DNA from 3 places in the Streptomyces sp. NBC_00654 genome. Region 3 is predicted to be linked to each of the others. Evidence: riboswitches for the same ligand, from Rfam matches in the RefSeq annotation. Region 3 holds a riboswitch; each other region holds the start of a gene.
What was found. Region 3 has a riboswitch for thiamine pyrophosphate ahead of thiO (glycine oxidase ThiO). Riboswitches for the same ligand answer to the same signal wherever they lie in the genome.

Region 1: it holds a riboswitch for thiamine pyrophosphate, as region 3 does, so the genes downstream of both, OHA98_RS09900 (thiamine ABC transporter substrate binding subunit) here and thiO (glycine oxidase ThiO) in region 3, are expected to answer to the same signal.
Region 2: it holds a riboswitch for thiamine pyrophosphate, as region 3 does, so the genes downstream of both, thiC (phosphomethylpyrimidine synthase ThiC) here and thiO (glycine oxidase ThiO) in region 3, are expected to answer to the same signal.

What each region holds. Positions count from the first base shown of each region.
Region 1 covers NZ_JAPEOB010000001.1:2,264,805-2,268,045, reverse strand. Annotated here, with positions in the region: gene OHA98_RS09905 (iron ABC transporter permease) at 1-50, opposite strand, end outside; gene OHA98_RS09900 (thiamine ABC transporter substrate binding subunit) at 158-1,258, opposite strand; TPP riboswitch at 1,338-1,452, opposite strand; gene rlmN (23S rRNA (adenine(2503)-C(2))-methyltransferase RlmN) at 1,494-2,600, opposite strand; gene OHA98_RS09890 (phosphatidate cytidylyltransferase) at 2,707-3,241, opposite strand, start outside.
Region 2 covers NZ_JAPEOB010000001.1:160,448-163,688, forward strand. Annotated here, with positions in the region: gene thiC (phosphomethylpyrimidine synthase ThiC) at 1-1,525, opposite strand, end outside; TPP riboswitch at 1,518-1,651, opposite strand; gene OHA98_RS00730 (YibE/F family protein) at 1,723-3,054, shown strand; gene OHA98_RS00735 (SsgA family sporulation/cell division regulator) at 3,219-3,241, opposite strand, start outside.
Region 3 covers NZ_JAPEOB010000002.1:2,076,193-2,079,433, forward strand. Annotated here, with positions in the region: gene OHA98_RS29495 (Rv2175c family DNA-binding protein) at 1-189, opposite strand, end outside; gene OHA98_RS29500 (NAD(P)/FAD-dependent oxidoreductase) at 260-1,504, opposite strand; TPP riboswitch at 1,656-1,768, shown strand; gene thiO (glycine oxidase ThiO) at 1,766-2,968, shown strand; gene thiS (sulfur carrier protein ThiS) at 3,103-3,241, shown strand, end outside.

The sequences.
Region 1 (3,241 bases), on a different contig from region 3:
GCGACGGGGTGGGCGAAGAACAGCGCGAAGAACGCGACGGGTACGGCCATCAGGCCGAGCCGCACCGCGTTCCCGCGCCGGTCGCCACCGGGCCGCCCACCGCCGGACCGTCCACCGCCGCGGCGAGCGGCGGAGGCCCCGGCCCCTGCCGCCTCGCCTACTTCACGACGAGCGAGTGCCACGACTGGACCCACTGCTCACGGTTCTCGGCGATCTTCTCCGGAGCCACGGTGACGGGCTTGTCGATGGTCGCGCCGAACTTCGTGAAGAGCTCCGGCAGCTCCGCGTCCTCGGCGACCGGGTTCACGAACATGTTCAGGGGCATGTCCTCCTGGAACTTCTTGCTGATCAGGAAGTCCAGCAGCGCCTTGCCGCCCGCCTCGTTCTTCGCGCCGGTGAGCAGCCCGGCGAACTCGATCTGCCGGAAGCAGGTGCCGGTGGCGACCCCGGTCGGGGCCTCGGCCGGCTGCGGCTTCGCGTACAGCACCTCGACCGGCGGGCTGGAGGCGTAGGAGACGACGAGCGGCCGCTCCGCCTTGGCCTTCTTCCCGCCCGCGGAGCCGGAGAACTCCTCGTTGTACGCCTGCTCCCAGCCGTCGACGACCTTCACGCCGTTGCTCTTCAACTGCTTCCAGTAGTCCTGGTAGCCGTCCTCGCCCTTGTCGGCGATGGTGCCGAGGAGGAAGCCCAGACCGGGAGAGGAGGTCGCGGCGTTCTCGGTGACGAGCAGGTTCTTGTACGCGGGCTTCAGCAGGTCGTCGAAGGACTGCGGGGGCGCGAGCTTCTTGTCGGCGAAGTACTTCTTGTCGTAGTTGACGCAGACGTCACCGGTGTCGACCGGAGTGACCCGGTGCTTGTCGTCCAGCTGGGTGCCGGCCGCGACCCGGTCCAGGCCCTTGGCCTCGTACGCCGTGAACAGGCCGTTGTCGAGGGCGCGGGAGAGCAGGGTGTTGTCGACGCCGAAGAAGACATCGCCGCGCGGAGAGCCCTTGGTCAGGATCTCCTGGTTGAGCGCGGCCCCCGCGTCACCGCTCTTGAGCACCTCGACCGTGTAGCCGGTCTCCTCGGTGAACTCCTTCAGTACGGATTCCGAGGCGTTGAAGGAGTCATGGCTGACCAGGGTCACGGTCTTGGAGCCGGAGCCCTTGGTACCGCCCGCTCCCGGCGAGGTGTCGTCGGAACTGCCGCAGCCGGCCAGCACCGTGACGCCGAGCGCAGCGGCGAGGGCCGTCGCCGCGTACTTCTTGGTGGTGTTCATGTGATTCCTCCTGGAGTGACCAGGAAGAGACGCGGCCCTGCCCGCTCACGGCGAACCGCAAGCGGGCAGGGCGCAACAGCTTGAGTAATGACCGAACTTCCTACCCGGAATGACCCGGGCGAGGTTCAGAGGGTCTGCGGCCAACCTGTCCGGTGCCGCACTCTCAGCGCTGTGGCGCTCCCCTGTCGGAATATGAAGTTGAATTCGCACCCAGGCTACACGGGCGATTTCCGGCCTACCGCTCGGAGGCCGCCAGCTGACCGCAGGCCCCGTCGATCTCCTGACCCCGGGTGTCACGGACGGTGACGGGAACGCCGTGGGCCGCGATGGCCTCGACGAACGCCTTCTCGTCCTCGGGCCGCGAGGCGGTCCACTTCGACCCGGGCGTCGGGTTCAACGGGATCAGGTTGACGTGTACCCGCTTGCCCTTGAGGAGCCGTCCGAGCAGGTCACCCCGCCAGGCCTGGTCGTTGATGTCGCGGATCAGCGCGTACTCGATGGAGATACGGCGGCCGGACTTCTCCGCGTACTCCCACGCCGCGTCCAGTACCTCGCGGACCTTCCAACGGGTGTTCACCGGGACGAGGGTGTCACGCAGCTCGTCGTCCGGGGCGTGCAGCGAAACGGCCAGCCGGCACTTGAAGCCCTCGTCGGCGAAGCGCAGCATGGCCGGGACCAGTCCGACGGTGGAGACGGTGATCCCGCGCTGCGAGAGCCCCAGCCCGTCCGGCTCGGGGTCGGTCAGGCGCCGGATCGCGCCGACGACGCGCTTGTAGTTGGCCAGCGGCTCGCCCATACCCATGAAGACGATGTTGGAGAGCCGCGTGGGGCCGCCCGGAACATCGCCGTCGCGCAGGGCCCGCATGCCGTCCACGATCTGGTGCACGATCTCGGCGGTCGACAGATTGCGGTCGAGCCCGGCCTGCCCGGTGGCGCAGAACGGGCAGTTCATCCCGCAGCCGGCCTGCGAGGAGATGCACATCGTCACGCGCTCGGGATAGCGCATCAGGACGGACTCGACGAGCGTCCCGTCGTGCAGCTTCCAGAGGGTCTTGCGGGTGGTGTCGTCGTCGCAGCTGATGTGACGGACCACGGACATCAGGTCGGGGAACATCGCCTCGGCGAGCTTGTCCCGCGACGCGGCCGGGATGTTGGTCCACTCCGCCGGGTCGTGCGCGTACCGCGCGAAGTAGTGCTGCGAGAGCTGCTGGGCGCGGAACGGCTTCTCGCCGATCGCGGCGACCGCTTCCTTGCGCTCTGCGGGCGTGAGGTCGGCGAGGTGCCGCGGGGGCTTCTTGGCTCCGCGGGGCGCGACGAAAGTGAGTTCTCCGGGCTTAGGCATGGTTCATCCAGTGTCGCAGAAAGACGAGTGAGGGCCCGCCGCCCTGTGGACAACGGACCCTCACTCGCAAGAATTGCAGGTCAGACGTTATGTGAGCGGGTTCGGCTCAGCCGGATCCGACGAACAGCACCAGCAGCAGCCACACCACCGGAGCGGTCGGCAGCAGCGAGTCCAGCCGGTCCATGATGCCGCCGTGACCGGGCAGCAGGGTGCCCATGTCCTTGATCCCGAGATCCCGCTTGATCATGGACTCGCCCAGGTCACCGAGAGTGGCGCTGACGGCGACCGCGAAGCCCAGCAGCAGTCCCTGCCACCAGGAGCCGCCGTCGATCAGGAACTGCATGCACAGCGCGCCGCCGGCCATCGCGAAGGCGACCGCTCCGAGCAGGCCCTCGCGGGTCTTCCCGGGGCTGATGCGCGGTGCGAGCTTGTTCTTGCCGAAGCGCCAGCCCACCGCATAGGCACCGGTGTCGCTGACCACCGTGAGCAGCAGGAAGGTGAGCACCCGCTGCGGCCCGTCGTCCGCCGTCAGGAGCATCGCGACGAACGTGGCCAGGAACGGTACGTAGAACGCGGCGAAGACCCCGGCCGTGACGTCCTTGAGATACCCCTCCGGCGGCTGGGTCATCCGCCAGACCAGC
Region 2 (3,241 bases), on a different contig from region 3:
CCTGCGCCCCCGGGTGCCCCTTGGCGAGGTCCGCCGCATGAGCGGCGATCTTGTAGGTGATCACCCCGGTCTTCACATCGTCCCGGTTGGGCAGCCCCAGGTGCTCCTTGGGCGTGACGTAGCAGAGCATCGCCGTGCCCCACCAGGCGATCATCGCCGCACCGATGCCGGAGGTGATGTGGTCGTACGCCGGGGCGACATCGGTGGTCAGCGGGCCGAGCGTGTAGAACGGCGCCTCCTCGCAGATCTCCTGCTGGAGGTCGATGTTCTCCTTGATCCTGTGCATCGGGACATGGCCCGGCCCCTCGATCATCGTCTGCACACCGAACCGCTTGGCGATCGTGTTCAGCTCGCCCAGCGTGCGCAGTTCGGCGAACTGCGCCTCGTCGTTGGCGTCGGCGATCGAGCCGGGGCGCAGACCGTCCCCCAGCGAGTACGTCACGTCGTACGCCGCGAGGATCTCGCACAGCTCCTCGAAGCGCTCGTACAGGAACGACTCCTTGTGGTGCGCGAGACACCAGGCCGCCATGATCGATCCGCCCCGGGAGACGATGCCGGTCCTGCGGCGTGCGGTCAGCGGGACGTACGGCAGACGCACGCCCGCGTGCACCGTCATGTAGTCGACACCCTGCTCGGCCTGTTCGATGACGGTGTCCTTGTAGATCTCCCAGCTCAGCTCCTCCGCCCGGCCGTCGACCTTTTCCAGGGCCTGGTAGAGGGGGACGGTGCCGATCGGCACCGGGGAGTTGCGCAGCACCCACTCACGGGTGGTGTGGATGTTGCGCCCGGTGGAGAGATCCATGACCGTGTCGGCGCCCCACTGGGTGGCCCAGGTCATCTTGTCCACCTCCTCCTCGATGGAGGAGGTGACCGCCGAGTTGCCGATGTTGGCGTTGACCTTCACCAGGAACCGCTTGCCGATGATCATCGGCTCGATCTCCGGGTGATTGACGTTGGCGGGCAGCACCGCCCGGCCCGCGGCGATCTCCTGGCGTACGACCTCGGGCTCGACGTTCTCCCGGATCGCGACGTACTCCATCTCGGGAGTGATCTCGCCCCGCCGGGCGTACGCGAGCTGGGTGACGGGCCGTCCGTCCCGGCTGCGGCGCGGCTGGCGCGGGCGGCCCGGGAAGACGGCGTCGAGGTTGCGCAGCCCGCCACGCGGCGAGGTGTGCTTGAGCCCGTCGTCCTCGGGGCGGGCCGGACGGCCCGCGTACTCCTCGGTGTCACCGCGGGCGATGATCCAGTTCTCCCGCAGCGGTGCGAGCCCGCGGCGGACATCGGTGTCGACGGACGGATCGGTGTACGGCCCCGACGTGTCGTACAGCGTCACGTCGTTGCCGTTGGTGAGGTGCACCTGGCGGACCGGCACCCGGAGGTCCGGGCGCGAGCCCTGGACGTATCCCTTGTGCCAGCCGATGGACTTCCCGGCCTCGTCGTTCGGTGCGTCCTGACCGATGCGCACATTCCGCGCTTCCTGGTCATTCCGCTTCGAGGCAGGCGTGCGTGCGTCCGATGTGGTCATGAGACCTACTCCCTACGCCGGCATTACCCGGTAACAGGTTCGGCGGTCGACGCAGCATGTCCCGTACAGATGTACGGAGATCAGCGTCCTCTCAGCCCGGTGCTCCGAGCTCCCGCGTGTGCAAAGGTGCCACCACGCTAGCGTCCTTCCTGGCGAGCTGAACAGAGGCCCCCTCCCGTTCTTGCGATGATCGCCCCGTGACTTCCCCCCAAAGCGACCCCGCATCCCAGGGCCACGCACATGGCCACTCGCACAGTCACGGCCCCGCCGCGCCCGTCTCCAAGCATCTGCGCAAGGTCATCGCGGCCGTGCTGATCCCCTTCGCCACCGCGGTCGTCGTCGGTCTCGTGGTCTTCTGGCCCGGCGGCGTCCCGGCGCACGAGCGCACCGGCGTCGGCTTCGACCGGCAGACCCAGGAGGGCACGGTGGTGCGGGTCGACAAGGTCGACTGCAAGGACGTCAACGCCGCACAGGTGCCGCCGACCGGGGGCACCTCCACTCCGTCCGGGCGGGAAGCGGTCAACGAGCAGTCGGGGCAGTGCGAGAAGGCCACGATCGAGGTGACCACCGGCAACGACAAGGGCCGTGAGTTCGTCGAGGTGATCCAGCCCGACGCTCCCCGGCAGCTGCGCGAGGGACAGGACGTCGTCGTGGCGTACGCGCCCGACGCGCCGCACGACCTCCAGTACTCGGTCATCGATGTGGACCGGACGGTCCCGATGGCTCTGCTGGCCGGGATCTTCGCCCTCGCGGTCGTCGTCGTGGGCAGGCTGCGCGGGGTGATGGCGCTGGTGGCGCTCGCCGTGTCGTTCGCCGTACTGACCCTGTTCATCCTGCCGGCGATCCTTCAGGGGTCGAATCCCCTGGTCGTCGCGGTGATCGGGGCCAGCGCCATCATGCTGGCAGCCCTCTACATGTGCCACGGGCTGACGGCACGTACGTCCGTCGCGGTCGTCGGCACACTGATCTCACTGCTGCTGATCGGGCTGCTCGGCTCGCTCTTCATCGACTGGGCGAGCCTGACGGGCAACACCGACGACAACACCGGCCTCATCCACGGCCTGTACCCGGACATCGACATGAGCGGCCTGCTGCTGGCCGGGATCATCATCGGCTCGCTCGGCGTGCTCGACGATGTGACCGTCACCCAGACCTCGGCCGTCTGGGAACTGCACCAGGCGGACCCGCGGATGGGTTGGCGGGCGCTGTACCGGGCAGGGATCCGTATCGGAAGGGACCACATCGCCTCGGTCGTCAACACCCTGGTGCTCGCCTACGCGGGCGCGGCACTGCCGCTGCTGCTGCTCTTCACCATCGCCCAGAGCAGTGTGGGATCGGTCGCCAACAGCGAGCTGGTGGCTGAGGAGATCGTCCGGACGCTGGTCGGATCGATCGGACTGGTCGCCTCGGTACCGGTGACCACGGTGCTCGCCGCTCTGGTCGTCTCCGCGGACCGCACAGGGCTCGGCGCGGAAGCCGGAGCTCCTGCACCCGTACGGACCGGGAGAGGCCGTCGTCGCAAGGCATGACCGCGAACGACCGGCGTACCACCCGCTCAACCGGCACTCAACCGCGCTTCAACCGACACCTCGCTTCCGCCGGCGACAACCACCCCGCTTCCTCCCACGGACGCCGCGCCGCTCCTCGGCAGGCGTCGCGCCGCTCTCCTGAACCGGCAAGGGGCCTGTCCGTCTCAACCGGCGTTCTGCTCCTCGG
Region 3 (3,241 bases):
CTTGTCGCCGTCGATGAAGGCGGCAGGCACCTGGAGCGTCCGGTTCTCACCACGGCGTACGGCGATGAGCTGGCCTTCCTTGACCAGCTGCCGCACCCGCGTCACCTCGATATCGAGCATTTCCGCGATGTCGGGAAGGTGGAGCCAGGCAGGGACTAGAGCATCGATCTTTGCGTCAATCTCGGTCACGAGGACAAGCGTGCCATCTGGGACCGACAGTCGGAAGCCGGGCCGACCGTACGGGGGTGGGCCCGTGCCGTCACAGGGCCGTCGACTTCAGCGGTACGGAGGGGTCCGCGGCCCGTGCCGGGTCGATGGGCGCCCCCGACTCGATGAGCTTGCGCCCCTGCGCCAGATCGCGCGGCCGGCCGACGGCCAGGACGGCGGTCAGCGCGCCGCCGCGCAGCCAGCACACCGACCAGGCGGGGTCGGCGGGGTCGCCGCGCCACAGCAGGGTGTCGGCCCGCGCGTGGTGGCCCGCGTACTGCACGAAGCGGCCGAACTGCTCGGACCAGAAGTACGGCACGGGGTCGTACGCCCCGGGCCGCCCGTCCCCGTCGAGGGCGGCGATGTCCGCGGCGACGGTCCGGGGGCCCTGGAGGGCGTTGTCCCAGTGGTGGACCAGCAGGCGTTCGCCGTAGCGGGCGGAGGGGAAGGAGGCGCAGTCACCGACCGCGTACACATCGGGCAGCGAGGTGCGCAGCGCGCTGTCGGCGGTGACGGAGCCGTCCGGGCCGAGCGCGATGCCGGAGCCGGTCAGCCAGCCGGTGGCGGGCCGGGCGCCGATCCCGACGACCACCGCACCGGCCGGGAGCACCCGGCCGTCCGCGAGGACCACGGTGCCCTCCTCGACGCGGGCGACCCGGGCGCCGGTCAGGAGTTCGGCTCCGCTCTCGGCGTACCAGTCGGCCATCGGAGCGGCGACCTCCGCGGGCAGGGCACCGGCGAGCGGGCGTTCGGCGGCCTCGACGACGGTGACCGCGCAGCCCGCGGCGCGGGCCGCGGTGGCGAACTCGGCGCCGATCCAGCCCGCCCCCACGACCACCACGTCGCGCCGCCGTTCCAGAACGGGGCGCAGCCGGGCGGCGTCGTCGAGGGTGCGCAGCAGATGGACCCCGGGCACCCCCTCGGATCCGGGCAGCAGTACGGGTTCGGCGCCGGTGGCGATGACCAGGACGTCGTACGGAACGGGACCGTCCGGTGTGTCCAGTTCATGTGCGCCGGAGCGCAGGGCGCTCACGTCCACGCCCAGGCGCAGGGTGATGTCCAGCGCCTCGAAGTCGATGTCGAACGCGGAGTCCTCCGCCTTGCCGAGCAGGACCGCCTTGGACAGCGGTGGCCGGTCGTAGGGCTGGTGCGGTTCGGCGCCGATCAGGGTCACCGGTCCGGTGAAGCCCCGTTCACGCAGGGCCACGGCGGTCTGTACGCCCGCCATGCCCGCTCCGACGATCACGACGCGGCGCGTCCGCTGCCGTGCTGCCTGCTGTTCCGTCTGCTCGCTCACCTGTCCACCATAAACACCTGACGCACCGTCAGGAAGCGGGTTCCCCCACCGCGCTCGTCCCGCCGCCCTCCCGGTACCCCTTCCCCCGTGCCCCGCTTCGCCCGGCCGGAGGGAGCGCCTCCCCGGGCGACGGGGTTTAGGGTGGCAGACGGAAAACACTCGCGGGAGTCCGGGCGTACCGGGCTGAGAGGGAGGCTGGACGGCCTCCGACCGTACGAACCTGATCCGGGTCATGCCGGCGAAGGGAGGGGCTGGACGCCCATGCGTTCTTCTCATGACGGAAGCGGATCCGACGTCCTCGTCATCGGGGGCGGAATCATCGGTCTGGTGACCGCCTGGCGGGCGGCGCAGCGCGGGCTGCGGACCACGGTCGCCGACCCCGGCCCCGGTGGCGGGGCCGCGCGGGTCGCGGCCGGAATGCTGGCCGCCGTCACCGAACTCCACTACGGCGAGCAGTTGCTGCTCGGTCTCAATGTCGCCTCCGCGGCCCGCTATCCGGCGTTCGCCGAGGAGCTGACCGCGGCGAGCGGACAGGACATCGGTTTTCGCGCCTGCGGCACGCTCGCCGTCGCGCTGGACTCCGACGACCGCGCCCATCTGCGCGAACTGCACGCCCTGCAACAGCGTTCGGGGCTGGAGTCCGAGTGGCTCAGCGGCCGGGAGTGCCGTCGGCTGGAGCCGATGCTGGCGCCCGGGGTGCGCGGCGGACTGCGGGTCGACGGCGACCATCAGGTGGACCCCCGTCGGCTGGCCGCCGCGCTCCTGACCGCCTGCGAGCGGGCCGGGGTGGTCCTTCGCCGGGACCGGGCCGAGCGGCTCACGGTCTCGGGCGGCCGGGCCGCCGGTGCCGTGCTCGCCGACGGCACGGAGCTCGCCGCCGACCAGGTGGTGCTCGCCGCGGGCAGTCTCAGCGGGCGGCTCGCCGGGCTGCCGGACGAGGTCGTACCGCCGGTACGCCCGGTCAAGGGCCAGGTGCTGCGGCTGACCGTGCCGCCCGCGTACGCCCCCTTCCTGAGCCGGACCGTGCGCGCCGTGGTCCGCGGCAGCCACCTCTATCTCGTCCCGCGCGAGAACGGTGAGCTGGTCGTCGGAGCCACCAGCGAGGAGCTGGGCTGGGACACCACCGTCACGGCCGGCGGGGTGTACGAGCTGCTGCGCGACGCGCACGAGCTGGTGCCCGGCATCACCGAACTGCCCCTCACCGAGACCCGGGCGGGCCTGCGCCCCGCCTCCCCCGACAACGCCCCGCTGCTCGGCCCCACCGCCCTGCCCGGTCTCCTCCTCGCCACCGGCCACCACCGCAACGGGGTGCTGCTGACCCCCGTCACGGGTGACGCGATGGCGGAGGTGCTGATCTCCGGCGAGCTGCCCGAGGTGGCCCGCCCCTTCGCGCCGGGCCGTTTCGCGCCCGCCGCCGCCCCCGTACCCGCCGCCGCCCCCGTGCCCCAGGAGCAGCCCGCATGACCCGGCCCGACCCGGCCCGCGCCTCCGCGCCCGCCCCCGTACCCACCCCCGCCGCCGTGCCCTTCACGGCCCCGTCCCCCGTTCCGGCCCCTGCTGCCCGTCCGGTCCCCGGCGCGGCGTCCGTCTCGGTCTCCGTGAACGGCGAGGAACGCGCCCTGCCCGCGGGCACCGCGCTGGACGCCCTCGTCGCGACGCTGACCTCAGCGCACTCCGGAGTGGCCGCCGCCGTCAACGAGAGCGTCGTCCCCCGCGGCCGGTGGTCCGCCACCACGC